Regions from separate parts of the Pelosinus sp. sgz500959 genome, predicted to be linked through region 2. Evidence: riboswitches for the same ligand, from Rfam matches in the RefSeq annotation. Region 2 holds a riboswitch; each other region holds the start of a gene.
What was found. Region 2 has a riboswitch for S-adenosylmethionine ahead of ACAN52_RS07975 (methionine ABC transporter ATP-binding protein). Riboswitches for the same ligand answer to the same signal wherever they lie in the genome.
Positions count from the first base shown of each region.

Region 1: linked by a shared signal. The riboswitch ahead of metK (methionine adenosyltransferase) and the one ahead of ACAN52_RS07975 (methionine ABC transporter ATP-binding protein) in region 2 are both predicted to bind S-adenosylmethionine.
Region 3: linked by a shared signal. The riboswitch ahead of ACAN52_RS06525 (DUF2292 domain-containing protein) and the one ahead of ACAN52_RS07975 (methionine ABC transporter ATP-binding protein) in region 2 are both predicted to bind S-adenosylmethionine.
Region 4: linked by a shared signal. The riboswitch ahead of ACAN52_RS02075 (trans-sulfuration enzyme family protein) and the one ahead of ACAN52_RS07975 (methionine ABC transporter ATP-binding protein) in region 2 are both predicted to bind S-adenosylmethionine.

Region 1 is NZ_JBGJZL010000002.1:97,706-105,250, forward strand. Features, by position in the region: gene ACAN52_RS03160 (YicC/YloC family endoribonuclease) at 1-30, shown strand, start outside; gene remA (extracellular matrix/biofilm regulator RemA) at 86-355, shown strand; gene gmk (guanylate kinase) at 380-994, shown strand; gene rpoZ (DNA-directed RNA polymerase subunit omega) at 1,016-1,222, shown strand; gene coaBC (bifunctional phosphopantothenoylcysteine decarboxylase/phosphopantothenate--cysteine ligase CoaBC) at 1,232-2,416, shown strand; SAM riboswitch class I at 2,484-2,589, shown strand; gene metK (methionine adenosyltransferase) at 2,652-3,842, shown strand; gene priA (primosomal protein N') at 4,003-6,435, shown strand; gene def (peptide deformylase) at 6,522-6,977, shown strand; gene fmt (methionyl-tRNA formyltransferase) at 6,980-7,545, shown strand, end outside.
Region 2 is NZ_JBGJZL010000004.1:198,514-206,058, forward strand. Features, by position in the region: gene ACAN52_RS07965 (MetQ/NlpA family ABC transporter substrate-binding protein) at 1-9, opposite strand, end outside; gene ACAN52_RS07970 (methionine ABC transporter permease) at 30-683, opposite strand; gene ACAN52_RS07975 (methionine ABC transporter ATP-binding protein) at 652-1,710, opposite strand; SAM riboswitch class I at 1,792-1,898, opposite strand; gene ACAN52_RS07980 (YerC/YecD family TrpR-related protein) at 2,056-2,403, shown strand; gene hisZ (ATP phosphoribosyltransferase regulatory subunit) at 2,419-3,603, shown strand; gene ACAN52_RS07990 (HD domain-containing protein) at 3,626-4,153, shown strand; gene ACAN52_RS07995 (D-2-hydroxyacid dehydrogenase) at 4,162-5,112, opposite strand; gene hisG (ATP phosphoribosyltransferase) at 5,378-6,037, shown strand; gene hisD (histidinol dehydrogenase) at 6,040-7,380, shown strand; gene hisC (histidinol-phosphate transaminase) at 7,380-7,545, shown strand, end outside.
Region 3 is NZ_JBGJZL010000003.1:348,465-356,009, forward strand. Features, by position in the region: gene ACAN52_RS06500 (threonine synthase) at 1-29, shown strand, start outside; gene ACAN52_RS06505 (amino acid ABC transporter permease) at 215-880, shown strand; gene ACAN52_RS06510 (amino acid ABC transporter permease) at 861-1,538, shown strand; gene ACAN52_RS06515 (amino acid ABC transporter ATP-binding protein) at 1,549-2,301, shown strand; gene ACAN52_RS06520 (cysteine ABC transporter substrate-binding protein) at 2,324-3,208, shown strand; SAM riboswitch class I at 3,391-3,493, shown strand; gene ACAN52_RS06525 (DUF2292 domain-containing protein) at 3,643-4,026, shown strand; gene ACAN52_RS06530 (homocysteine synthase) at 4,096-5,388, shown strand; gene larE (ATP-dependent sacrificial sulfur transferase LarE) at 5,536-6,345, shown strand; gene ACAN52_RS06540 (YeiH family protein) at 6,512-7,545, shown strand, end outside.
Region 4 is NZ_JBGJZL010000001.1:469,162-476,706, reverse strand. Features, by position in the region: gene ACAN52_RS02095 (energy-coupling factor transporter transmembrane component T family protein) at 1-90, opposite strand, end outside; gene ACAN52_RS02090 (energy-coupling factor ABC transporter ATP-binding protein) at 65-907, opposite strand; gene ACAN52_RS02085 (energy-coupling factor ABC transporter ATP-binding protein) at 900-1,763, opposite strand; gene ACAN52_RS02080 (tryptophan transporter) at 1,763-2,332, opposite strand; gene ACAN52_RS02075 (trans-sulfuration enzyme family protein) at 2,829-3,965, opposite strand; SAM riboswitch class I at 4,062-4,164, opposite strand; gene ACAN52_RS02070 (aliphatic sulfonate ABC transporter substrate-binding protein) at 4,472-5,515, shown strand; gene ACAN52_RS02065 (ABC transporter ATP-binding protein) at 5,526-6,365, shown strand; gene ACAN52_RS02060 (ABC transporter permease) at 6,277-7,071, shown strand; gene ACAN52_RS02055 (adenylyl-sulfate reductase subunit alpha) at 7,108-7,545, shown strand, end outside.

The DNA.
Region 1 (7,545 bases), on a different contig from region 2:
ATTAGGGAACAAATTCAAAACATAGAATAATAAAAAGCCCTTAGAAATCACATTCTACACAATAAACATAGGAGGAATGTTATTTATGGAAATTAAACTTATTAACATCGGTTTTGGTAACATTGTATCTGCCAATCGCATCATTTCCATCGTAAGCCCTGAATCAGCACCTATTAAAAGAATTATTCAAGAAGCTCGCGATCGAGGAATGCTTGTTGACGCAACTTATGGACGACGTACGCGAGCCGTTATTATCACTGATAGCGATCATGTCATTTTGTCAGCCGTACAACCAGAAACAGTAGCACATCGCCTGGTAAATAAAGAGACTAGTGATGATAATGCTGCCGAGTAGTCAGTATTGAAAGGAGCAGCATAGATGGCGAAACAAGGGATTTTAATTGTACTTTCTGGTCCTTCTGGAGCAGGTAAGGGTACAATTTGTCAAGAATTGCTGCGTAGTGATCCTGAATTAAATTACTCTATCTCTGCAACAACTCGAGCACCGCGTGTGGGAGAACAGAATGGGGTTAACTATTGGTTTGTTTCACACGCAGAGTTCCAACAGATGATTGAAAAAGATGAGTTATTGGAATGGGCTGAAGTTTATGGTAATTTTTATGGAACTCCTTATCAACATATTGCAGAACTTTTAAATAATGGTAAAGATGTTGTACTAGAGATTGATACACAGGGAGCTACGCAAATTAAGAAAAAATTTCCACAAGGTGTATGTATTTATATTGTTCCGCCATCATTAGATGAACTGGCCAAACGTATTCATAAGCGTGGAACAGATAGCCTAGAAAATATAAAAACTCGATTAGGTTCAGCAAATGATGAATTAACTCATGTACATAATTATCATTATGTAGTTGTAAATGATGAAGTGCAACGTGCAGCTAAAAAAGTTGCTGCCATTATTATTGCGGAAAAATGTCAAGTTAACCGTAATATGAATATAATTGAAAATATTTTAATTGAATCTAAATAATAAATTTTTAGGGGGACTATCATGATTAATCCATCAATCGATACCTTGGTAACTAAAGTTGATAGTAAATATACTTTGGTGGTACTTGCGGCCAAAAGAGCACGTGAAATTATGGACGGTTCTCCGTCTTCAGTCGATAGTAAATCAAATAAACAAGTCACGATTGCCTTAGAAGAAATAGCACAAGATAAAATCACTTATGAGCGAACGAAAAGTGGCATAAAATAGGAGGACTACATGTTGCAAGGAAAGAATGTTGTTGTTGGAGTAGCAGGTGGCATTGCTGTTTATAAAGTGGTGGACGTTGTTAGCCGACTTAAAAAACAGGGAGCTAATGTGTATGTTATTATGACTCAATCAGCGGCAAACTTTGTTACACCTTTGACTTTCCGTGAAATAAGTGGACATCCCGTTGTGGTCGATATGTGGGCTGAGACGACAAATTGGAATGTTGAACATATTGCACTGGCGAGCTGTGCTGATTTATTTTTGCTGGCTCCTGCTACTGGAAATATGATTGGTAAGATTGCCAATGGCATCGCTGATGATATGTTGTCAACGACAGTGATGGCGACGACAGCTCCTGTATTGCTCGCACCTGCAATGAATACAAACATGTATTTGAACCCTATTGTTCAACAAAACATTACGAAATTAACTCAGCTAGGATATCATTTTATTGAACCCGGCTGTGGTATGTTGGCATGTGGTACAGAAGGAGTCGGACGTTTACCTGAGCCAGAAGCGATTGTGGCAAAAGTGATCGACATGTTCAATTGTAAAAAAGATTTTGCGGGCAAGAAAGTATTAATTACTGCTGGTGGTACTCAAGAAGCCATTGATCCTGTACGTTATATCGGTAATCGTTCGAGTGGTAAAATGGGATATGCCATAGCTAAAGCTGCTGTTAGTAGAGGGGCGGAAGTGACTCTTATATCAGGGCCTACTCATTTAACACCACCTGTTGGCGTTACCTTTCAATCAGTTGAGTCCGCTGCGCAAATGCGAGACGCAGTTCTCTCTCATTACTCTGATAGTGATATCGTAATCAAAGCGGCGGCAGTGGCTGATTATCGCCCCCAAACGATGAGTCCTAATAAAATAAAGAAAAATAGTGCTACATTAGAACTGGTACTAGAAAAAAACCCAGATATCTTATTTGAGCTTGGTCAATTAAAGAAACACCAAATTTTAGTTGGCTTCGCAGCTGAAACTCAGCAATTATTAGTTCATGCTCAAGAAAAGCTCACTCGAAAAAATTTAGATATGATTGTGGCTAATGACATTACATTGCCCGGGGCTGGATTTAATGTTGATACCAATATTGCCAAGTTAATTTATCGAGATGGTCATATAGAAGAGCTAAGTAAAATGTCAAAAGAAGAACTGGCAGAGATTATTTTGGATCGAATTTGCATATAATAGTAAAAAAAGATTGATTTTATTGAAGTTATAAATTAAAATTTAGTTTAGCAATTAAAATTTTATATACTCATCAAGAGATGGTGGAGGGATTGGCCCGATGAAACCGCGGCAACCATTTGGATTTTCCGAAAACGGTGCCAATTCCTGCGGCGTGATCCGCAAGATGGGGAGAGTGAAGTTCACGCTCCCTTTAGGGAGTTTTTTTTTTATTACAAAACAGGAGGAATCAGTTATGGAAAAAAAACGTGTATTATTTACTTCAGAGTCAGTTACAGAAGGTCATCCTGATAAAATGGCGGATCAAATTTCCGATAGTGTATTAGATGCAATTATGGCAAAAGATCCTATGGGCAGAGTTGCTTGTGAAACTCTTGTTACGACAGGGCAAGTTCATGTAGTTGGGGAAATCACCACAAATTGTTATGTTGATATTCCAAGACTTGTACGTGAAACAATTAAAGATATCGGCTATACACGCGCTAAATTTGGCTTTGATGGTGATACTTGCGGAGTGCTTATTTCAATTGGTGAGCAGTCTGCTGATATTGCGATGGGTGTTGATCAATCACTAGAATCTAAAAAAGGTGAAAAAGATGATGTAGAAGCCATTGGAGCTGGTGATCAGGGGATGATGTTTGGTTATGCAACCAATGAAACTCCAGAGTACATGCCATTGACCATATCTCTTGCTCACAAATTAGCACGCCGTTTATCTGAAGTACGCAAAACAGATGAATTGGATTACTTACGTCCCGATGGTAAAACTCAGGTTACAGTCGAGTATGAAGATGGTAAACCAGTTCGTGTTGATACCATTGTTATTTCAACACAACATGGTCCTGATGTTGAGCTCACGACCATTGAAAAAGATATGATTGAAAAAGTAATTATTCCAATTGTGCCAGCAGAATTGCTGGATGATAAAACAAAATATTATATTAATCCGACTGGTCGTTTTGTCATTGGTGGTCCACAAGGTGATGCTGGACTTACAGGGCGCAAGATCATTGTTGATACTTACGGTGGTATGGCACGTCATGGTGGCGGAGCATTCTCTGGTAAAGATTGTACAAAAGTAGATCGTTCAGCTGCTTATGCTGCTCGTTATGTAGCTAAAAATGTAGTTGCTGCGGGACTTGCTGATAAATGTGAGATTCAATTAGCTTATGCAATTGGTGTTGCGCAGCCAGTGTCGATCATGGTGGAAACTTTTGGAACGGCTAAAGTCGAAGAAAGTTTAATCGCCACTTTAATTAAAAAACATTTTGATTTACGTCCAGCAGGCATTATTAAGGCTTTAGATTTACGTCGTCCTATTTATCGTCAAACTGCTGCTTATGGACATTTTGGTCGTACTGATATTGATTTACCTTGGGAGCACACTGATAAAGCTGAAATTATGCGTAAAGAAGCGAATCTTTAATTTTAAGAATAGGAAGAATATATGTAACATATGTAAAGAAGGGGACTCAGTGAGATCCCCCTTCTTTTACTTTACAGAATCAGAGCGATACAGGAAGTGTGTCTGTATCAAAGAACTTGATTTTCTTATAGTATGAAAATCACATTGAATGGTGGTAAATATGGAACGTATAGCTCACATTTTAGTAAATATTGCAACGAGAAGTATCAATAAGACATTTTCATATGTCGTCCCAACCCATTTAGATTATGTTGGCGCAGGTTGGCGTGTTGTAGTTCCTTTTGGCAATCGTAAATTAGAAGGTTTTATTATTGATGTGACTGAGGGGCAATACCCTAGCCAGGATGATTTAAAACCTATTTTAGATATATTGGACAATGATATATGGTTTGATGAAAATATGATGAACACCGCTAAGTGGATCAGTGAATATTATGTATGTAATTTAGTTGATGCAATGCGGTTATTTATTCCAGGAAAATCAGGCGTTAAGAGTGTGACAACTTATCGTGTGGCTGATGATATTGATGTTGATAAGGTTCTTGCCAGTTTGGGCGTAAAATCCATAGAAGCTTGTCAGGTTTTTATGTATATCAATCAACATCCTTCCGTTAACTCAGCTAAACTTGAAAAACAGTTTGGTGCGTCAGTTTTAAAAATAGTGCGTTATTTGGTGCGTAAACATGTCGTTATAGGAGAAGCTGTTATGAAAAAAACAGCCTCTCATCGCTACAAGAATCTTATACGTTTAGCCACGAATCAGCAAGTCGATCATGCTTTTATTGAACAATATAAACGCAAACCAGCACAAGCTCGTTTACTAACTTATTTAATGGCTCATGATCAACTTGCATATGATGAATTTAAAAACAACAATATGAGTTATGATGCGGCTCGAAAATTGATAGAAGAAAAAGTTCTGGTTCTGGAAAAGGTTCAGGTTATACGTGATAGCTATGCTGATGTACGTGGGGCAAGAACTCAGGTATCATTAACAATAGAGCAACAACAGGTTTTGGCGTCAATTAAACCTAAAATGCAAGCTAAAGAATATCACTCTTTTTTACTCCATGGTATTACGGGGAGTGGTAAAACACAGGTATATATTGAAGCAGTAGCGCTGGCTAGACAAAATCATCGTCAGGCCATTGTTCTGGTTCCGGAAATCGCCTTGACGAGCCAAATTGTTTCTCGATTTAAAGCTCGATTCGGTGATGATGTCGTTGTGATGCATAGTAAATTATCTACAGGTGAACGGTATGATGCATGGCAACGTCTGCGCACTAAACAAGCGGGGATTGTGATTGGTGCACGTTCAGCGGTGTTTGCTCCCCTTCCTGATCTAGGAATCATTATTATGGATGAAGAACATGAGTTTACCTATAAACAGGAAGAAGCACCTCGTTATCATACGAGGCAAGTGGCTCTTAGGCGAGCTCAATTAGCAAATGGAGTTGTGATTATGGGAAGTGCAACTCCAGCAGTTGAAACTTATTATGAAGCACTGCATGAGAAGCATACTTTGTTATCCATGTCCAAACGTATTGCTGGAGCCTTGTTGCCTGAGGTGACTATTGTTGATATGCGAGAAGAGCTTCGCCAGAAACGGCGTAGTGTGATTTCACTGCCATTACAGGAATTGTTAGCTGAGACGATTAGTTCTGGCGAGCAGGCTATTATTTTACTCAACCGTCGAGGTTATGCTACTTTTGTCATGTGTCGTGAATGTGGGCATATTGTAAAGTGTAAGCATTGTGATATCTCTCTTGTTTATCATGCGGTCGGCAATACATTACGTTGTCATTATTGTCAGTCTGTAGAGTCTACGCCAACGACTTGTCCAGCATGCAGTAGCCCCTATATTCGTTTTTTTGGAACTGGTACACAAAAGTTAGAAGAAAATTTGGAGAAAATGTTTCCAAGTATACGTACGATCAGGATGGATCAAGATACAACTGGTGGTAAAATGGCCTATGATCGTATTTTAGATGGATTTGCTAAAGGTGAATATGATGTTTTGCTTGGTACGCAAATGGTGGCAAAAGGTCATGATGTTAAAAATGTCACTGCAGTTGGCATTATCGCTGCAGATAGTATATTGAATTTGCCGGATTTTAGAGCCGCAGAGCGTGTTTTTTCCTTGCTAACGCAAGCAGCTGGTCGTGCAGGACGCGGCGATAAACCTGGGAAAGTCGTAGTTCAGACCTATAATCCTGAGCACTATGCAGTACAAGCAGGAGCCGCACATGATTATCAGGCTTTTTACGATGTAGAAATTGGTTATCGTCAAGGACTTGGTTATCCTCCTTATGGGCAAATTCTTAAGTTAACCATGCAAGCAGATCAAGAGAGCAAGGCGCGGAGTCAAGCAGAGATGATTATCAATGAATTGAAATCCATGTTAGATCAAGAGAAGAATATTGAGGTCATAGGACCTTTTCCTGCACCAGTTGCTAAGATCAAAGATGTTTTTCGCATGAATATCGTAATAAAAACAGTTGATCTGATTCATGTTAAGTCAGCCATTGTTGCCATGGGGTTGACGGTGCGTACAGATGTAGTGATTGATGTGGAGCCAATTAGTATTATGTAGAGATTTTGTTTAAGTTAAGCATGGATTTTTACATGTTTTTGTGATAGAATTTGGCATGATTTATAATTTTTTTTTGGAGGGCTATGATGACAGTTCTGGAAATAAGAAAAGCTGGTGATACGATCTTAAAAGATACAGCCCAGCCAGTAATAAAAATCGATAAAAAAATTAGAAAACTTCTTGACGATATGGTTGAAACCATGGAGAAGGCTGATGGCGTAGGGTTAGCTGCACCACAAGTTGGGGTGTCATTACGCGTGATTGTTCTTGATGTAGGTGATGGACTTATTGAATTAATCAATCCAGTGATTACTGCTAGTTCTGGTTGTGAGCTAGGTACTGAAGGTTGTTTGAGCATTCCTGGAGTATTTGGCGAAGTCGAGAGATTTGCTGAAGTCACAGTGGAAGGATTAAATCGTTTTGGTAAAAAAGTTAAAATTACAGGAACTGGTTTGCTGAGCCGAGCTTTGCAACATGAGATTGATCATCTTGAAGGTGTATTATTTATTGAAAAATCAAAAACCATTCATAAGGGGCCATGATGATGTCAAAGTTACGTATCGTATTTATGGGGACGCCAGATTTTGCCGTCCCATGTTTAGATCAATTGGTTGCTGAAGGCCATCACGTTGTTGCAGTGGTTACTCAACCTGACCGTCCTAAAGGTCGGGGACAAAAACTGGCCCAGTCACCAGTTAAGGAAGCTGCACTTGCTTATGGTTTTCCTGTCCTGCAGCCGAATAAGGTAAGAGAAATAGAGTTTCAAATGGAGTTATCGCTGCTAAAACCTGATTTGATTGTCGTTGTGGCATTTGGACAGTTGTTGCCAAAAGTGATGTTAGATCTACCACCTCTAGGTTGTATTAATGTACATGCCTCCTTATTACCTTATTATCGTGGAGCAGCACCGATTCATTGGTCGGTCATTAACGGCGAAAAGCTGACTGGTGTAACAACCATGTATATGGATGTAGGCATGGATACTGGTGATATGATTCTAAAGGATGAAGTACCTATCCAAGAAAATGAAACAACAGGCATGATTCATGATAAACTAAAAGAAAGTGGTGCGGCGCTGCTTGGCAAAACACTACAGCTCATTGTAGACGG
Region 2 (7,545 bases):
TTTTTTCATGAATTAAACCCTCCAAAAAATTATTTTTTATTTAGGCGGCGCGCTAGATAGTCGCCGGTTGATTGTACAATTTGTACTTGCCCAATTAAGATAAGAACAGTAATCAGCATAATATCTGCCCGGAAACGTTGGTAACCATAACGTATAGCAAGATCACCAAGGCCACCGCCACCAATAGCACCAGCCATTGCTGAATAACCAATTAAACTGATAATTGTTAATGTAAGACCTAAGATAATTGCGGGCAGCGCCTCTGGTATAAGAACTTTCCTGATAATTTCCATTGGTGATGCGCCCATGGCTTGCGCTGCTTCGATTACGCCATAATCCACTTCTTTGAGAGCTGATTCGACGATGCGAGCTACAAAGGGGATGGCTGCAATGCAAAGGGGAACAATAGCCGCATTAGTACCAATGGATGTACCAACAATAAGACGAGTTAAAGGAATAATGGCTACCATTAAGATAATAAATGGAGTGGAGCGCGTTGCGTTGACAATCACACCAAGTATCTTATTAAGAGGAGTATTCTCTAGAATATGCCCTTTATCAGTGGTCACTAAAATAATACCAAGGGGAATACCGAAAAAGGCTGAAATAATTCCTGATACTGCTACCATGTAGGTCGTTTCCCATAGGGATTTAAACAGTAGTGCGAGCATGTCTTGGGACATAACCAATCACCTCAATTCCAAGTTCTCGTGTGTGTAAATACTGTAGTGCTTGTTCAAGATCGTTTGAATTTCCAGAGAGTTCAACAAGCAGTGTACCAAACAGTGTATTTTGAATATGATCAATATTGCCATAAAGAATGCTGGCATCAATATTGAAATGACGAACCATACTAGAGATTACAGGTTCTTCAGTGGAGTGACCAATAAAGGACAAACGTACAATTAGATTGCTGTCATCAATTGGGGTTGGCGATAAGACAAGATCAGCAAAAAAATCAGGTAAATTATGATTAATGATGGAACTGATAAATTCTTTCGTGGTATTTTCTTTCGGTTGAGTGAAAACATCCAAAACTTGACCTTGTTCAATAATGAGACCACCTTCAATAACGGCGACTTGATTACAAATTTCTTTGATGACCTGCATCTCGTGGGTGATGAGAACAATGGTAAGTCCAAATTCTCGATTAATATTTTTAAGTAATTCTAAAATTGATTTTGTTGTTTGTGGATCAAGAGCTGAGGTTGCTTCATCACATAATAAAACTTTAGGATGATTAGCGAGTGCTCTCGCAATGCCAACACGCTGTTTTTGTCCACCGCTGAGCTGAGCAGGATATTGATCTTTTTTATCAGCTAGCCCAACAAGATCAAGCAAATGCATAACTTCAGTATGGATAGTTTCCTTACTGCATTTTGCTAGTTCAAGAGGAAAGGCGATATTTTGGTAGACTGTACGTGATGATAAGAGATTGAAATGCTGGAAAATCATACCGATTTTTTTACGTTGCTCCCGTAATTCTAGCTCAGTAAGACTTGTGAATTCTTGGCCATCAACAGTCACGATCCCTTTCGTTGGACGTTCTAACATATTAATGCAACGGATGAGTGTACTTTTCCCAGCGCCACTCGTGCCGATAATTCCAAAAATCTCTCCTTGGGCTACAGTCAAGTTTACACCTTTTAAGGCGTGTACAATTCCATTCGTACTTTCGTAAGTTTTTTCAATGTTTTGTAATGTAATCACTGTAATGACCTCCTTCTTGCCGTAGATTGGTAAAATAAAAAGCTGCTTCACAACATGAAGCAGCACCGTTAATCTAGTTGCGCTTCATCTGCCAGGATATACTCCTGTGGAGTTGGCACCGTTTTCACAAAAAGTGAATGGTTGCCGCAGTTTCATAGGGCCATTCCCTCGACTGCTCTTGATGAAAAGAATATTAACTTAACATGTAGAATAATAACATACTCTTTGATCGGTGTCAATGGGAAAATGAGCGGTGAGTTTACTTTACTTTTTATTATAGATAATGTTATAATTTAGCAAAGTAAAGATTGAAAGTGATAAAGTAAAAAGGGGAATCATAATATTATGGCTACAAATCCTAAGTTAAAGGGTGAATTGGCTGATCGATTATTTCAGGGAATTTTGTTATTGGAGAATCAAGAAGAGTGTTATCAGTTTTTTGAAGATATTTGTACCATTAGTGAACTGAAATCTCTAGCCCAACGGTTAGAAGTAGCTTTCATGCTTAAGAGCGGTCATACTTATGATGAAATTGTAGCAAAGACAGGAGCAAGCACAGCAACCATTAGTCGCGTGAAACGCTGTTTAAATTATGGTGCTGATGGATACAAGCTTATTTTGGAACGAGTTGAAATTCAAAATGCTCAAACCCAATCGACTACTAAAGTTGATTCTGATAAAAAATATGAATAATGGAGTGTGAAAGTTATGGGTCAACATGAATTTGTTCCACAAATTCCTTATGGGACACGAGATTTTTTGCCGAAAGAAGCCAGTCGCAAGCGTGCAGTCGAAGGGGCTTTGGCTCATTTGTTTGATAGTTGGGGTTATGATGAAGTCGTTACGCCGACCATGGAATATTTGGAGACTTTGGCAGTGGGAGCAGGCAACGATTTAGACCAGCATATGTTCAAATTTTTTGATAAAAATAATCGTATTTTGGCTTTGCGTCCAGATATGACAACTCCAATGGCACGGGTGGCAGCTACACGTCTTAAAGAAAGTTTAGCGCCCATAAAATTATTCTATTTGACCAATGTCTTTCGTTACGAACAAGCGCAGACTGGGCGACAATGTGAATTTTATCAGGCTGGGGTTGAGTTGATGGGAGCAGCAGGACCAACAGCTGATGCTGAGGTCATTGCACTGGCTGTTGAAAGTATGCTAAAGTCTGGACTCAAACAATTTCAAATTGGCTTAGGGCAAGTTGATTTTATTAATGGTGTGATGGCGCAAAGCGGTCTTTCACAAGAACAACAATATCAGGTTAAAAATGCTATGCTGACAAGAAATTTAGTTGGAGTTGATGAAATTCTTGTTAGTAGCAGTTTATCTAAAGAAGAACAAAAAGTTTTAAAACAAATTCCGTTGTTACATGGTAAACAGGATATGCTTAAACAAGCCTATGGTATGGTGGCGAATGAGATGAGTCACAAAGCATTGGATAATTTAGCCGAAATCTATCGTTTGCTCGAAATTTATGGAGTGGCTCAATATGTGGATTTTGATTTAGGTATCATTCGTGATTTTGATTATTATACAGGAATGGTATTTGAAGGATATACACCTGGTCTCGGTTTTCCTATATGCGGTGGGGGTCGATATGATACCATGCTCAGTTCCTTTGGGATGGATTGCTGTGCAACCGGCTTTGCTTTAGGTATTGAACGTATTTTGCTGGCCTTAGAACGTCAAGGAATTGTCAGTATGCCAGGCGCGAAAGATGTTTATATTGGTTGGGGGACTGATAAACTCTTTGCTGCCATTGGTCAAGGAGAAAAACTTCGTACAGCAGGTCAACGAGTTGAGATTGGTCTTGTTGCTCAAACTCAAGCTGAGGCTGAAGTCAGTCAAAAAAGTAAGGGGTATGGCCAATTATTATATATGGAGTAACTCAAAATAGGTGGCTAAACATATGGTTAAACGAGTAAAACAAGTAATTGCTGCATTAACCGCTAAAATTACTCACGATGATCGATTATTTGTAAATCGTTATTTGACGTCGTCTGAACAGATCTTATTCTGGGGAATGAATTTACCAGATCAACGTCATGTTTTGAATGTTGCTTACACAGCCCTGCGTTTGGCAAAAGCACATAAAAACATTGACATAAATCTTTTAGTCAGATGTGCCTTGCTTCATGATGTGGGTAAAATCAAGGGTGACGTAAGCACGATGGATAAGATTATAACTGTTATCGGTCATCGCTTTGCACCACGGTGGTCTAAAAAGTGGGGACGTCTAGGGCGCGGGAATCGGCTTATGAATATTCGGCACGCTTTTTATATTTATTTTTATCATGCTCATCGTAGTTCGACGATGCTTAAAGCAATTGGAGCCTCTCCCAAGGTGATTGAACTTGTTGCCAAACATCATGAAACTCCAGCAGAACATGATCCACTGGAGCTGATGTTATTGCGTAAGTCTGATGATCTGCATTAGCAGACCGATTAATAACCCTTGGTTTTATCAATGACATTTAACATTTCTTTATGCTGTATAAATCTTGATAAATTATCGGCAAATAATTTAATGGCTCTATCGAGATAATTAGGGGATAAAGCCGCCAGATGGGGCGTGATAATGACATTTTTCATGTCCCATAAAGGAGAGGTATCGGATAAGGGTTCGTTGACAAAAACATCTAAACCAGCGCCTTTGATGAGCTTTTCTTCAAGGGCTTTAATTAAATCATCTTCATTTACAACAGCACCACGGGCAATATTAATAAAATAAGCTGAAGACTTCATGGCAGAAAATTCTTTGATGGTAAATAAATTTTTAGTTTCTTCTACTAAAGGAAGGGCGACTACTACAAAATCAGAAATTGCAAGCAATTCATTGAGTTGATTTGGGGCATAGATTTTATCCACAAATATCTCAGTTGTCATCGTTCGTTTACTAGCTACGACATGCATGCCCATACCTTTAGCTTTTTTTGCAATTTCACGGCCGATACTGCCAAGACCAACAATTCCAATGGTTTTATCATGAATTTCTTCAACAGGGGTTCGTTTCCACTGTTTGTTTGGCTGCTGACGGATAAATACATTCAGTCCGCGGGTGAAGGCAAGCATCATGGCGAGAACATGTTCAGAAATAGGAATACCATGAATGCCTCGTGAATTAGTTAGTAGAGTATGACTTGCCTGCATTTCTGGGTAGAGTAAACTTTCAACTCCTGCACTGAGGGCATGAACCCATTTAAGCTTTGGAGCGTTTTGGTGCAGAGGACGAATATCCATTCCACCCCACGTAACTAAAATATCTGCATCTGCGATGTATTCATTGGCTTGTTCTAAATCGCATGAAATAATGGTACTATCAGGTGAAACCGTTGTAATTGCCTTATGGTGGCGGTCAGCTAAGCTATTCGTTACAAGAATATTTAATGGAGCCATTATATAGGACACCCCTTTTTTTATAGTTTATCAATAAGAGATAAAGAAGACTTGATTCAAGTGGAGTTTTAACTCCATCTAAATCTTAGTCTTTTGCATTCAGCGACTTGGCTGTCGGATAAAAATCTAAATAACTTTTATTATTCTGCCAATTAATTCTACATATACACTCTAAAATCCTACATTTATATTGACGAATATTTTAACTAATGTTAATATAGCTATATGTTAACGCTTTAAATAACTAAAGGAACAGGAGGACTTCATGACTTCAAGTGATATGGATTATCTTACAATAGCCTTGCCTAAAGGCAAAGTTTTTGGAAAATCAGTTGAAATGTTAGGGAAAATTGGATATACAGCCGAGGATTTGACGGAGAATTCTCGGAAATTAATTATTACAAATGAAAAAGAAAAGATACGTTTTATTATTACGAAAACAGCTGATTTACCGACTTATGTGGAGTATGGAGCAGCTGATATTGGTATTATAGGCAAAGATGTGTTAATGGAAGACTGTAAAGATGTCTATGAATTATTGGATTTGAAATTTTCGTTGTGCCGTATTATGGTTGCTGTACCTGAAGCACTGAAACAAGAAAAGTTAAGTGATTATGCTCATATGCGAGTGGCAACTAAATATCCTCAGGTTGCGGAACGTTTTTTTCATAGTATGGGGATGCAGATGGAATTTATCAAATTAAATGGCTCTATTGAATTGGCACCTATGGTAGGTTTAGCAGAAATTATTGTCGATATTGTGGAAACAGGCAGCACTCTCAGAGCAAATAATTTGGTAGAAGTAGCCAATATTCAAGTGGCGACTGCGCGTCTGATTGCCAATCGTGTTAGTTTTAAAATGAAATTTGATCGGATTAATAAACTAACAGAACAATTAAAAGCATTGCTGGAAAGCGAGGCATAACAATGAGAATCATCAATACAAAAGAAATGTTAATTAAGGATGTGGCGGCACTACTGAAAAAACCACCTTTTGATCAAGTGGTTTTAGGTGAAGGAGCAAAAGCTCGCATTGCTAAGGTATTTGGTAGTGAACTGACAGCTGTAGAGGTTGTGGAAAAAATTGTAAACGATGTGCGCAGTCAAGGCGATGAAGCTGTTTTTCGTTATACGAGTGACATTGATGGTGTTACTTTAAATGCTGAGACGTTAGAAGTTACCAAGGAAGAATTTGATCAAGCGGCAGCCCAAGTAGATGGTGAGGTTTTAGCGGCTATACGCCAAGCGATTGCCAATGTGAGATCTTTTCATGTAGAACAACTTCCTAAATCATGGCTCACTTATCGGGAACATGGTTCTATGCTTGGGCAAAGTTGTATCCCTTTAGAAAGGGTTGGCATTTATGTACCAGGTGGGACGGCAACCTATCCATCTTCGGTCATTATGAACGCTGTTCCGGCTTCTGTAGCTGGAGTAAAAGAGATCATTATGGTCGTACCCCCAGCAAAAGATGGCAGTGTTAATCCCTATGTGCTGACTGCTGCTCGGGAAGCCGGTGTAAGTCGTATTTTCAAAGTGGGCGGGGCGCAGGCAGTTGCGGCATTAGCCTTTGGTACAGAGCTTATTCCTCAAGTTGATAAAATCACAGGACCAGGTAATATTTTTGTAACATTAGCCAAAAAAGCCGTATATGGTCATTGTGGAATTGATATGCTTGCCGGTCCAAGTGAGATTTTGATTGTAGCCGATCAGACTGCTGATCCTTCTTATATTGCCGCTGATATGCTCAGCCAAGCGGAGCATGACGTATTGGCATCTAGTATTTTAATTACAAATTCTCAAGAATTAGCAGATAAAGTCCAATTTGAAGTTGAACAACAATTGGCGCAGCTACCACGTATGGAGATTGCCAAAGCAGCTTTAGAACGCAATGGATTAATTTTGATTGTGGAAGATATGATAAAGGCAATGGAACTGGCCAATCTGTCCGCACCTGAACATTTAGAAATATTAACGGAGCAACCGTTTGCTATGTTGCCTTATGTACGTAATGCAGGAGCTGTTTTCTTAGGACCTTATTCTCCAGAGCCATTAGGGGATTACTTAGCAGGGCCTAATCATGTATTACCCACGGGTGGGACGGCCAGGTTTTATTCCGTATTGAATGTAGAAACTTTTATGAAAAAAACCAGTATTATTGCTTATACAAAAGAAGCTCTGACGGCAGTGTCCCACCATGTGATCACGCTTGCTGACTCAGAAGGACTTGCGGCTCATGCCAATGCAATTAGAGTGAGGGGAAAATAATGAATTTTGATTATCGACCAGGTTTAGATAAAATAAAGCCTTATTCAATCGAAGAAAAAGAATGGGATATTAAATTGGATGCCAATGAAAGTCCGCATAATTTACCGCCTTTGGTGCGTGAACGAGTCATGAATCAATTTGAATATATGGCATTTAATCGTTACC
Region 3 (7,545 bases), on a different contig from region 2:
CTACTTTACAACCTGGTGATAGTTTATAAAAGATCCTCTTGACACGGAATTTATTATATTGTATCCTTTTAATAAATACATAACATAGCTGGTCAGAAACACTGAAGGCTAAAGTTTCCTCTTAGGGGATACTTTGGCCTTTTTTATTTATTTATGATTGGTTATCAATTTGAGATTAGAACAAATCAAATAATAGAAAGTAGGAGGTGAATTCATGAATCTTAATTGGGAATTTATTATCAGTAATATACCCTTATATCAAAAAGCAGCTTGGCTTACTTTGAAACTTGCTGCGGGAGGAATTGTAGTATCATTGATCCTAGGGCTTTTATGTAGCGCTATATTATATTATCGGGTAAGGGGAATTGAAAAACTTGTACGGGTGTACATCGAAGTTTCTCGTAATACACCTTTGTTGATCCAATTATTCTTTTTGTACTATGGTTTTACTAAATTCGGTCTGACGATGAGTGAAAATACTTGTGCTATTCTTGGTATATCATTTCTGGGTGGAAGCTATATGGCAGAAGCATTCCGTGGTGGCATCGAATCAGTCAGCAAAATACAAATTGAATCTGGCCTTAGTATCGGGCTAACGAAAATTCAGCTTTTTAGATATATTATTTTACCACAAGCATTTTCGGTTACAATACCTGCAGTGGGTGCTAATTGTATTTTTTTGTTAAAAGAAACATCCATCGTAGGAGCGATCGCGATACCCGATCTCATGAATTTAACACAAGATTTAATCGGGATGTACTACCAAACTGTTGAGTCTTTATTCATGCTGGTTACGGCTTATTTGATGATGATTTTACCCTTATCTCTATGCCTGAACTGGTTGGAAAGGAAGGTGCGATATGCAGAATTTGGGAATTAATATCCTTTTTGAAGGAATTAACTTAGAGCGGTTATTTGGTGGCTTACTGATGACAGCTGGTATTGCTTTTCTTTCTATTGTGATTGGATCGGTACTGGGGATCTTATTAGGCCTACTTACAACATCGAAGTCAAAGATCATACGTTATCTCTATCGGATTTATTTAGAATTTTTTCGAATCATTCCCATTCTTGTTTGGTTATTTATTGTTTATTTTGGGGTTACAAGAATTTTTGATATTCATATTAGTGGTGAAGTGGTTGCCGTTGTTGTATTCAGTCTCTGGGGGGCTGCGGAAATGGGCGATATTGTACGAGGGGCATTAGAATCTTTGCCACGACATCAAATCGAATCAGCCAAAGCTCTTGGTCTTAATTTTTGGGGTATCTATCGGTATATTTTGTTACCACAAGCCATTCGGCGTATGCTACCTGGAGGCATTAATTTAGCAACAAGAATGGTAAAAACCACATCCCTAGTTGTTATGATCGGTGTGATTGATGTAGTAAAAGTCGGACAACAAATCATTGAACGGTCAACTTTGAAGACTCCGACGGCTTCTTTTTGGATTTATGGTTTTATTTTTATCCTGTATTTCATGATTTGTTATCCGTTATCAAAATGGTCAAAAAAACTAGAAATGAAATGGGAACGTTAGGGGAGAGGTTATGGCTAATAAAGAAAATAATCAAGTGCTGCTTGAAGTAAAAAACTTATATAAGGAATATGATGGAAAAATTGCCTTAGATCAGATTGATCTGAGCATTCATCAAGGAGAGGTAGTCGTTATTCTCGGTCCATCTGGTTGTGGTAAAAGTACTTTTCTACGTTGCCTTAATGGCCTTGAAGAAATTCAAGGCGGTGATATTACTTTTCATGGTCATAGCCTCACACAAAAGGATGTAGAATGGCAACACATTCGTCAAAAAATCGGTATGGTTTTTCAAAACTATGACTTGTTTCCTCATATGACAGTGATTGAAAATATTTTGTTAGGTCCTGAAAAAGTCCAACATAGAGACAGAGATGAAGTCATGAAACAAGCCGAACAATTACTTGACCGCGTAGGCTTACTGGATCGTAAAGATGCGTATCCACGCCAGCTCTCAGGAGGACAGAAGCAACGGATTGCGATTGTGAGAGCTTTGTGCATGAATCCAGAAATTATGCTTTTTGATGAAGTAACAGCAGCTCTTGACCCTGAAATGGTACGCGAGGTTCTCGATGTCATACTAGGCCTTGCCAAACAAGGAATGACCATGGTAATTGTTACTCACGAAATGGGATTTGCCCGATCTGTTGCCGATCGGATCGTATTTGTTGATTTTGGGAAAGTCTGTGAAATTGCCGGTCCAGAAGAATTTTTCACAACGCCCAAAACCGAACGTGCCCGGCAATTTTTAAATATATTTCAATATTAATTAAAAAAAAGGAGAGTTTTACATGAAAAATTTAAAGAAAATAGTAGCAGTTGCATTGAGTGCCATGGCACTAGTTGGAGTATTAGCAGGTTGCGGTTCAACAACGACTACAAAAACACCTGATACCAAAACGGAGCAGACAGTTGCCAAGGGGAGCATTGAAGACATCAAAAAACGTGGGGTAATCAGAATCGGTGTATTTGGTGATAAACCTCCATTTGGTTTTGTGGATGCAAATGGCAAAAATCAAGGATTTGATGTTTATATTGCCAAACGATTTGCGAAAGATCTTCTTGGTGATGAATCCAAGATTGAGTATGTATTAGCTGAACCAGCGAGCAGAGTGGAATTCCTTGAGGCTAATAAGGTGGATCTTATTTTAGCAAACTTCACGGTTACTGAAGACAGAAAGAAAAAAGTTGATTTTGCGAATCCGTACATGAAAGTTGCTCTTGGTGTCGTGTCACCATCTGGTGAGCAGATTACTTCTGTCGATCAACTAAAAGGTAAAAAACTGATTGTGGTTAAAGGCACCACTGCTGAAACTTATTTCACCAAAAATCATCCAGATGTAGAATTATTAAAATTTGATCAAATTACACAATCCTTTGAGGCTTTGAAAGATAAACGTGGCGTTGCTTTGTCTAATGATAATACTTTACTATTTGCGTGGGCAAAGGAGAATGCAGGCTTTAATGTAGGTGTTTCAACATTAGGTAGTCTTGATACCATCGCGCCTGCTGTTAAAAAAGGTAATGCAGAACTCCTAAACTGGATTAACACAGAATTAGAAACTCTTGGTAAAGAAAATTTTGTTCACAAAGCTTATGATGCAACCTTAAAACCTGTGTATGGAGAAACTCTTAACCCAGAAGATATTGTTATCGAAGGTGGAAAATTAAAATAAGCTGATTTGGGAATCTAGAGGCTGTGAAGGGAACTCAACTTCACAGCCTTCGTTATTATAAGACTTTACTCTCTGCTGAGCCTTGATTAAAATCAAGTTTTCTTTATAAACAGATTTATTAATAAGCATTGACACCGATAAAGCATCATGTTATTATCAATAATAAAATTAATAGCATACTACTCTTATCCAGAGAGGTCGAGGGAATGGCCCGATGACACCCGGCAACCAGTGCAATTGCACAGAGGTGCTAATTCCAGCAGGAGCTTTCCTGTAAGATGAGAGAAAGGCGATTGTAGATGAATCCCCTTTCTTCGGAAAGGGGATATTTTTGGAATCAGAAAGTATAACACTTTCTCGATTACAAGCAAGGGCAACTAAGGCTTGGTGCAAGCCAAGTTTTCTTTGAGAATAATGACTGTAGAGGTGTTTATATGTTACCAAAAGAGAATAAAACAGTACTAAAATCAAAAAAAAATGCTGTTAGTCCTTGTGCCATGGATCAGATTATGACCATCTTGAACAATACGTTTCATGGAAATGTTGCTTTAATTTATCAAGATTCGCGTTTAGTGCAAATCGAAAGAAATGAAAAAATTAGGCCAGCGGAATTAAATGGAAAAAGTTGCGAACTACCGCAAGGGTTAAAAGAAAATTGTGATATTCCAGGGGTGAGGGCGAGAATTTTAGAAGCTTTTGAAAATATGGAATATGGGCAAGTTGTGATTGTAATTAAAGAAGGTCGGATCATTCAAATTGATCGTACGGAAAAACAGCGGTTTGCTGCCTTGGTGGGCCTCTATGGTGATGGTATATAAACGAAGAACAAGCTGATCAGTCAACTGAAGGCTAGTAATATAGATCAACAAAAAATGGAGGGTGTTATAATGGCATTACCAGAAAATTTGCGGTTTGAATCATTAGCTGTGCATGGAGGGCAAGAGCCAGATCCAACTACAGGATCAAGAGCAGTGCCTATTTATCAAACGACAGCTTATAATTTTAGGGATAGTGAACATGCGGCCAATTTATTTGAGCTAAAAGAAAGTGGCAATATTTATACCCGTCTTATGAATCCAACGACAGACGTACTAGAAAAAAGGATCGCAGCTTTAGAAGGTGGAGTAGGCGCTTTGGCTTTTGCCTCAGGACATGCAGCCATCAGTGCAGCGATTTTCAATATTGCCCAAGCGGGAGATGAAATTGTTAGTTCCTCTACTTTGTATGGTGGAACTTATAATATGTTTGCTTATAACCTGCCTCGCCTAGGAATTAAAGTGCATTTTGTTGATCCCAGTGATCCTGTTAATTTTGAAAAAGCCATTACGCCGAATACTAAGGCTTTGTATGCAGAAACCATTGGTAATCCTAAAATTGATGTCCTTGATATTGAAAAGGTGGCTGCAATTGCTCATAAGCATGGTATTCCTCTCATTGTTGATAGTACCTTTGCAACTCCTTATCTCTGTCGCCCAATCGACTTTGGTGCTGATATTGTCATTCACTCAGCGACGAAATTTATCGGTGGACATGGAACTTCAATGGGCGGGCTGGTCATTGATAGTGGAAAATTCGACTGGAATAATGGCAAATTCCCACTGCTCAGTGAACCAGATCCTAGTTATCATGGCTTAAAATATACAGAGGCTCTTGGACCTTTAGCTTATATCATTCGTCTGAGAGTACAAATTTTACGCGACTTAGGTGCTTGTTTAAGTCCTTTCAATAGTTTTGCATTTCTGCAAGGGCTAGAAACTCTTCATCTTCGTATGCAGCGTCATGCTGAAAACGCCTTGGCTGTTGCTCAATATCTTGAAAAACATGAACAGGTCAGTTGGGTCAGTTATCCAAGTCTGGCGAGCCATGCTGATTATGAAAAAGCACAAAAATATTTGCCAAAAGGCGCAGGTTCTATTTTTACCTTTGGTATTAAAGGCGGATTGGAAGCTGGTCGGAAATTAATCAATTCATTGAATTTATTTTCCTTGCTTGCAAACGTAGGGGATGCCAAGTCCTTGGTCATCCATCCCGCAAGTACGACTCATTCTCAACTTACTGCTGAGCAACGGGCTAGTGCTGGGGCACCAGATGATATGGTTCGATTGTCCATTGGGATTGAAGATGTCCGGGATATCATTGAAGATTTAGCGCAAGCATTAGAGGCCAGTAAATCTGTATAAAAATTTTAATATCATTTAGCTGATCATAATAAATGAAGGCTAAGGTGCCTCCTATTTGTGGGGGTTCCTTAGCCTTTCCTATATTTAATGAAGATGCAGTTACAAAAGCGAGGGACGCTTTGAAATAAAGATAAAGGGGATTAAGTCATGGGAGAAAATAAGGAGAAAATCAAAGAGCTTCATGAGTTATTGAGTGGATTTGGTAGTGTAGTAGTAGCCTTCTCAGGTGGTGTGGATAGTAGTTTTTTGGCAGCAGCAGCACTCCGTGCTGTGGGAGAAAAAGCAGTCGCTGTGACTGCTTTTTCAGAAACCTTGGCTGAAAGTGAAAAAGATGAAGCCATTTTACTTGCGAAAGAAATTGGTATTAAGCATATCCTTTTAAACATTAGTGAATTAAATAGTCCTGATTTTGTAGAGAATACAACGAGTCGTTGTTATCATTGCAAAAAAGAACGTTTTTCAGTGTTAGCCACTTGGGCCAAAGAACATGGGTATAACTGGATTCTTGAAGGATCAAATGCGGATGACTTATCCGATTATCGCCCAGGAATCAAAGCTGTCGAAGAACTTGAAAAAGTTCGAAGTCCTTTGCTTGAAGTGGGTCTTACTAAGGGGGAAATTCGGGAGATCTCAAAAGAATGGAATTTGCCGACCTGGGATAAATTAAGCGCAGCTTGCTTATCTTCTCGTGTAGCCTATGGTATTCCTGTGACTGCCGAGAGGCTTAAGCAAATTGAGATGGCCGAAGAATTGGTAAAAAGGTTTTGTTCAGGACAAGTTAGGGTTAGGCATCATGGCAATATTGCAAGGATTGAGGTGGCGCCAGAAAACATTGAACGGCTTGCTGCTCCTGAAATTGCCAATATACTTGAGGAAGGGCTGAAAGAAATCGGTTTCACTTACGTAACTCTCGATTTAGCGGGTTACCGCATGGGAAGTATGAATGCCAATATATAGTATTTTTTCATTTAGATTGACAGATGAAAATACTGGTGATATACTAAAAAAAATCAATATCGAGAGCTGATTGGAAAAACCAAAGGCCGAAGATGTCTCCTTTATAGGGGGCGTCCGAGGCCTTTTTTATTTTTTAATCACTCACAGTAAATAAGGAGATGATTTAATGGCAGGTACAACACAAGCAACACTTCCTTGGTATCAAAGAGAAGATACATGGGCAATTATCATTGCTTTGGGACTTGTATTCGGGATTACGATTGCATTTTTTGGTGGAGCGATCGGAGTATTTAAGTCAATGGCAGTTGGTATTCCTGGATGGTCGAATGATGTAAGTAAAGTGACTGAAGGGCTTAGTAAAAATATTTCTGGACTTTTTATATTATATGGATTTTTTTTAGTTGCTTTTTCAATTGGCGCCCGTGTGATGGGGTATAATGTAAAACATTTTATTGCAGGTTTTACCGCATTATATATGATATCAATCATTGTTTCTATTTTGGGTTCTAATAAATTTGTCAAAGATTGGCAGCTAGAGACACCAGTACTTGCTTTGCTCGTCGGTCTGCTCATTGGGAATGCTGTGACTTTACCCAAGTGGTTTCAAGCAGGCTTAAAAACTGAATACTACGTAAAAACGGGTATTGTTCTTATGGGAGCGACCTTACCCTTTACAATTATTATGCAAGCAGGTCCCTTAGCAATCTTGCAAGCGACAATTGTGTCTGTGAGCACTTTTGGGGTGATTTATTTTACGGCAACTCGTTTATTCGGTATGGACCAACGTTTTGCTGCTTGCTTAGGAGCGGGTGGGTCCATCTGCGGTGTATCGGCTGCGATTGCAATTGGTGGTGCATGCCGTGCCAAAAAGGAACATGTTTCAGTAGCCATTTCCATGGTAATTGTATGGGCTGTTGTAATGATTTTTGTACTTCCTTTGTGGGCTAAGCAATTGGGTATGGCTGCTGGTCCTGCGGGAGCCTGGATTGGTACGTCGGAGTTTGCAGATGCCGCTGGTTTTGCGGCTGCGGAGGCTATGGGGGATGAAAGAGCTGTTAAAACCTTTACACTAATGAAAATTGTTGGTCGTGATATGTTTGTCGGCATATGGGCCATTATGGTTGCTTTTTTATCAGTGACAGTGTGGGAAAATAAAAATTCTGCTACCGCTGAGCGTATTGATAAAGGGGAAATTTGGCG
Region 4 (7,545 bases), on a different contig from region 2:
GGTTAAGGCAGGTAGGGATTGAAGTACAATCGCCCATATGGTAACGAAGACTGTTAAGGCGAGTTTAGTCATGGGTGCTATTGTGTGCATAGTGATTCCTCCCTAATCGAGTGACTAGTTCTTGGCTGAGTTCATGAATTGAGGCTGTTTGTTTTAGGCCCAAATCAGCAAGTTGCCTCGAAATGGTAAGTGCAGCTGGCTCAATTAGCCCCCAACTTGCCAATTGGGTCGTATCTTCAAACAATTGAGCAATAGTGCCGTCAAAAGCTTTATGTCCCTTTGCCATTACAATTGCCCTTTGGGCGCAGGCTGATAAAAGTTCCATATCATGAGTTACTAGGAGGATAGTCATACCTTGACCATTGAGCTTACGTAATAATTGTAAGAGGTCATCTCGTTCACGAGCATCTTGACCACTAGTTGGTTCATCAAGAATTAATATTTTCGGTTGCATGGCAAGGGCCGAAGCAATGGTAAGCCGTTGTTTTTGACCCTTTGATAATGAGAGGGGATAGGCATTGGTTAACTCAGAGAGACCGGTAACAGCGAGGGATTCAGTGACAAAAGCTTTGATTTGTTCGGGATTATAGCCTAGCTGTTTTGGACCGTAGGCAGCCTCTTCTGCGACCGTATCATGAAAAATTTGACGATCGGGATTTTGAAAAACATAGCCAATATGATGTGCCATTTTGGCTGGGGTAGGATTGGCAATGGTATTGCCTTGAAATAAAATATCCCCGGATATCGGTTTTAACAAAGCCATTATAAGACGAGTCAGGGTGGTTTTACCGCTGCCGTTACGACCAACGATCCCAATGAATTCACCTGAGTTGATGGTTAGGGATACATCATGAATCACAGGAGCTTTACCTTTGTAAGCAAAATTGATTTTTTGTAGTTCAAGCATCCTTGGCTACCTCCTTGAGAAGAAACTGCCTAAGTTCCGTGATGGCGTCTTGTTCTCGACGCCATGGTCCAAATTGTGTTGTGGTTTGTTTTTCTAATTGGAATTTAAGCTGCCAAAGAGGTGGTATGGCTTCAACAAAAATTTGCTGGCTATTCATGAAAGAGAGTACATTTTCTGGGGTATCGCTTAAAATCAATTGACCATTTTCAAGAAGGATAAACTGATCTGCATAAGGGAGAAGGGTTGCAATATCGTGCTCTACGACTAGAATTGTGATACCGTGTTCTTTATTTAACTCTCCCAATAAACGATAAAGGGATGCAGTTCCTTCTGGATCTAAGGCTGAGGTTGGTTCATCCAGAACTAATATTTTAGGATTTGTTGCGAGTACACTAGCCAAAACGAGACGTTGCTTTTGCCCTCCAGATAAAGCAGTGACAGGCTCCTTATCATAACCTGTTAAACCGACTTTTTCCAAAGAGTCTTTGACCCTTTGGGCAATCTCTATAGGATTAGTACCGATGTTCTCTAGACTGAAGGCAACTTCTTCTTCTACAGTCATTGTGACTAATTGAGTTTCATAATCTTGTAAGACCGTACCGACGGTGAGGGCTAAGTCATGCATGGTAGATTTTTGCGTGTGAATTCCAGCTACATGGACTTCACCAGCGGAACTGCCGCCAAAGTAATGGGGGACAGCTCCTGCAATGGCAAGACATAAGGTTGTTTTACCAGCTCCACTGGGGCCAAGTACCACAGAAAAAGAACCGCTTTCCACCGTAAGGTTGATATTATGGAGGACTTTTTTAGGATGGTTATAGGCATAACTAAAATTTTGCAGACTAATGTCGGACATTATTGCTCACCTTTAGCGTCAAATAATCTCTTTGCGGGGAAATAAAGAATTTGGGTGATGGCTGCATTGAGAAGGGCGACAGAAAAGACAACAGGCATCATGGCATATAGATAAACGGACATTGGTAAGGAAAGAACAATTTTGAGGGTTGTAATAAAAGTCATGCCGCTGGCAACCGTACTAATAAATCCTGTAATAGCAGGTTTGATATTGAGTTTACCTAAGGATATTTGGCAGGAAAGACAGACGATTAATGCACAAACAACGGCACCGATGGGTTCACTTAATAAGTTACCGTAAGGAAAAGCTGATTTTGAAGTAGGAATATTGATTGCCGCAGCAACAAGTCCGATACCGAAAGATTGTTTAACCGTTGGTTTGGTTAAGTTGATGGCAATGCAATACATGGCAATTGTCCAATTGGGAGTGATGCCGCCAATACTAGGACTTACTAAATGTAAAATAGCCCCGATCGCTAAGAGTAAGGTTGTGACAGTAACCCAGCGATACTTACCACCTTTATTATTTTCATGAATAATGAGTTCAGGTTCATTTTTATTCAGTTCCATATTGATCGCTCTCCTTTATTTTTAACTATAAAATTAAATATAAAAAACTCCTCATCCCATTGTATAGGGACGAGGAGTGAATCCGCGTTGCCACCCTGATTGGCTTTCATGAAAGCCAGGTGTTACACAGTACGGGATACATGATATCCGATACCTGCTTCCTGATAACGGCGGAAGAATCCCGACAGCGCCTACCCCACAATTTGTGGATCAGACTGTATCTCACAGGCCCATTCTACATACCGAGTAGTGCCAAACTTTCACTGTCATTGGCTCGCTGAAACCCTCTTCGTATTGTATACTCTTCCTGATCATAGATGATAATAAGGATGTATTTTAACGTATTGTAACAGTTAAGATGATCGTTGTCAAGGTGTTTTTTAGACTTATTGTGAAAATGAATTTAACTTTTTGGGGAAATCTTGGACGCCGATGCGGCTGATAAAATGAGTGGAAGATTCAAGGAATCACCAAGTCAAAGTTTAAAGGCAGCAACTTATAGAGATAAGGCTTGCTCTAAATCCTGAATAATATCGTCTTCATTTTCAATGCCCACAGATAAGCGAAGCAGACAGCCCGAGATTCCTAGACGATTCCGCACATCAACAGGCACATCGGCATGGGTCTGTACAGCGGGTAATGTAATTAGGGATTCTACTCCACCAAGGCTCTCCGCAAAGCGAATGAGCTTAACCTCACGTAATATGGTCGGAACTAATTTTGCATCATCGACAACAAAAGATAACATACCGCCATAACCAGATGCTTGACGGTCATGTATAGCCTTTCCAGGATGATCATCAAGACCTGGATAATAAACTTTCACCACTCTTGGATGTTTTTGGAGCCATTTTGCGACGGCTAAGGCATTGGAATTATGTTTTTCCATTCGTATAGCTAGGGTTTTAATACTGCGAATGAGTAGCCAGCTGTCATTTGGACCTAAGATACCACCAGTAGAATTTTGTATATAACGAATGCGTTCACCAAGTTCAAGATCTTTTGCTACGATGAGTCCACAAACTAAATCATTATGTCCCGATAAGTATTTACTGCCACTGTGAATGACCACATCAGCTCCTAGTTCAAGAGGACGCTGAAAATAAGGGGTTAAAAAAGTATTATCAACAATCGTATGAATACCATGAGGTTGGGCAACTTTTATAACTGCAGAGATATCTACAATTTTCATGAGGGGGTTGGTTGGTGTTTCAACGATAATTGCTTTTGTTGAAGGTGTGATGGCGTCCACGATTTCGTTAAGATGGCTGCCATCAACAAAGGTGACTGTTAAACCAAAATTGTTAAAAACTTTATCGATGACGCGGTAAGTACCGCCATAACAATCTTCAATCACAATTAAATGATCACCTGTCTTGTAAATCATCAATAATGCCGTAATAGCGGCCATACCTGAAGCAAAAGCAAGTCCTAAGCTGCCGCCTTCGAGGGTAGCGATTCCTTCTTCTAAGACCTTGCGAGTAGGATTCTGACTACGTGTATAGTCAAAACCTGTACTTTGACCAAGGGCAGGGTGACGGAATGTTGCCGATTGATAAATCGGTGTGCTAATTGCACCTGTTTTTTCATCAGTACAGACACCAATATGAACAATTTTCGAGTGTAGATTCATAGAAACCTCCTTATTATATGACCGTAAAATAATAGTAAAAAAACAAACCTCTTTCCGATTTTCGAGGAAAGAGGTTTGCGAACTTGCAACATCTTCCTCTCATCTCTCAGGATTATCATCCTGCTGGAGTTAGCACCGTGACATTGCTGCCGGTTGCCGGGTGTCATAGGGCCAGTCCCTCGACCACTCTGGATAAGAAGTTTAATTTTTTAATGATAATATCATAATCAGTGATATGATGTCAATATTTATATATATAAGTTGTATTAAAGAAATTAACTTCAATATCGCATTTTTGATGTTTGGAGTTAAAAATTTTTGTATTAGTATATAAAATTTCTTAATCAAAATAGATTGACACGTAAAAGTTATCATGGTACAATCAGAAAAATTAAATAAAACAGCCGATTGGAAAACCAAAGGCTAAGAGTATGTCCTATTCAAGGGCGGATACTCTTAGTCTTTTTTATTTTATTAAAAATTAAGTAATAAGGAGGACGATGAAAATGAAATTTGTAAAGCTTGGACTTATAGTGGCACTGGTTGTTGCAGTAGCTGGGGGAATAAGCGGATGCTCTACTTCTACGAATACGGCAGAAAACAAAAATGTGAAAGTTAGGATTGCTCATTTCCCTAATATTACTCATTCTCAAGCCCTTGTGGGCAGAGCCAATGGTGAGTTTCAGAAAGCATTAGGAGAATCAAATCCCATTGAATGGAAAACATTTAATGCGGGTCCTGCAGAAATTGAAGCTCTATTTGCTGGTGAAGTAGATATCGGTTATATCGGACCTGGTCCTGCGATTAATGGTTATACGAAATCGAAAGGTGATTTGCAGATTATTGCAGGAGCAACAGATGCAGGGGCCATTTTAATTACAAGAAAAGATTTAGTGTTAACGAATGTAAAAGAATTAAGTGGTAAAAAGGTTGCTGTTCCCCAATTCGGCAATACCCAAGATTTATCTCTGCGCCATATTTTACAGGAAAATGGCTTAAAGGATACGACCAAAGGTGGTACGGTAGAAGTTAGGCAAGCGGATAATCCTGATATAAAAACCTTACTTGATAAAGGCGAAATTGATGCTGCTCTTGTTCCCGAACCATGGGGAGCACGTCTTGTGAGTGAAGTCAAAGCGAATATATTGTTAGATCAAAAACAAGTGTGGCGTGATGGGAATTATACGACAGCTGTTGTTGTTGCCAATACGAAATTTATTAAAGAACATCCTGAACTCATTGAAAAATTTCTTCGAACTCATGTTGAGTTAACATCTTATATTAATCAAAATCCTGAGAAAGCAAAAGAAAGTATAAATGCACAAATCAAAGAGCTAACAGGTAAACCTTTGGCCAAACAAATCTTGGATGATGCTTTTAAACGCTTAACAGTGACCAATGATCCAGAAAAAGATTCTGTAGTTGATTTTGTAAAGTTGTCTTTAGATGCAGGGTTTATTAAAGCAGCTCCAGACCTTAAAGATTTGTTTAACTTTAAAATTTTAAATAAAGTGCTAAAAGAAAAAGGGCTAAAAGAAATAGAAAATTGAGGTGCTATGGATGAGTGTCATTGTAGAGAATGTAAGTAAAAGTTTTATCACAAAAACCGATAAGATCAATACTCTCCATAACATTAATGTTGAGTTTCATAAAGGTGAATTTGTTTGCATTTTGGGACCATCAGGGTGTGGAAAATCCACGCTCCTCAATATTATTGCTGGTCTCGAACAGGCCACAACGGGTAGAGTAATTTGTAATGGTAACGAGGTGAAAGAGGCCGGTCCTGATCGTGTTGTCATGTTTCAAGAGGCCGCCTTATTTCCCTGGCTTAAAGTCATTGATAATGTTGAATTTGGGATGAAACTTGCCGGAATTCCAAAAGCTGAGCGGCGAGAAAAAGCAGAGAAGTATCTTAAAATGGTGCATTTAACTCGGTTTCAAAATTGTTTCATTCATGAATTATCTGGAGGAATGAGGCAGCGAGTTGCACTGGCGAGAGCCTTAACTCTTGATTCAGAAGTACTTTTGATGGATGAACCCTTTGCAGCTCTTGATAGTCAGACGAAGAGTATTCTCCAGGTTGAACTCCAACAAATTTGGCTTGAAACAAAAAAGAATATTATCTTTGTCACTCATAATGTGGAGGAGGCTGTTCTTTTAGCTGATCGAGTCATTGTTATGGCAGCGAACCCTGGGGTTATTAAAAAAGAGTTTCACATTCAGCTTGCCAGACCCAGGCAGCCTGAAAATGTTGATTTAGCTTATCTGGCAGCAGATATTATGAAAGAATTGAAAGAGGAGGTGGAGAAAGTTGCCAAAGCTGAATTCGACAATGATTGGACTAGTAAAAAAGATACTATTTTATCTGATTCTGATAGCAATATGGGAACTGGCATATAAAATTGGTGTAGATTGGTTACGGTTATGGAAACCTTATATTTTTCCATCTCCCATCGCTGTTTTCACGACCTTATGGGATTTGATTGCTGATGGTAGTTTAGGTATTGCAGTTTTTGCCAGTGCTAAACGCATCATTGTTGGTTATTTATTATCCATTGTTATTGGGATTATTGTAGGGCTTGCTATTGTACGGTTTAAATATCTTGATGAACATGTAAGCCCATTGATCTTAGGATTACAAACCCTACCAAGTATTTGTTGGTTACCTTTTTCTATTCTCTGGTATGGATTAAATGAGAGCGCTATTATTTTTGTTATTACAATTGGTTCTACTTTTGCGGTCTCGATTGCCATTGAGTCTGGGATGAAAAACATCAATCCTCTCTTTGTGCGGGCAGCAAAAACCATGGGAGCTAAAGGTTTTAATCTGTATTGGAATGTGATTATTCCAGCCAGTTTGCCGAGCATTATTTCTGGTTTAAAACAAGGTTGGTCTTTTGCTTGGCGGGCGCTCATGGCTGGGGAAATGATTTCAGCCACTAAGGGATTGGGGCAAGTTCTGATGGTGGGGAGAGATCTAGCTGATATTAGCCAGGTTATGGCTATTATGATTGTAATTGTTGTACTCGGAGTTGCTGTGGATAAGCTGATCTTTGGTCGGATGGAGATCAATATTAGGCAAAAATGGGGATTGGATAAGGTCTAATCAACCGTCCTTAATGTGAAAGTAGGTGCTACACAGGTGGAGTTAGAAATTAAAAATCTTGAAACTGATATTCTGATTATTGGTGGAGGAACGGCTGGTTGTTTTGCCGCTATCACCATTGCTGAAAAATCAGGGGCGAAGGTTATAATTGCTGAAAAAGCAAATATCAAACGAAGTGGTTGTTTGGCGGCTGGTGTTAATGCCTTAAATGCTTATATTGTCAAAGGTCAAACACCGGAATCTTATTTAAATTATGTTAAAAATGATGCTGAAGGTCTGGTGCGAGAAGATCTTGTATATACCATGGCCCAAGGTCTCAATTCTGTTACAGAAAAAATGGAAAAATTAGGACTTGTTATTCTAAAGGATGAGGTTGGAGAATATGTGTCTAGGGGCACGCGGAATATAAAAATTAACGGGGAAAATATTAAGCCACTCCTTGCTGATGCTGTGGAGAAAGAATCTCAGGTTACA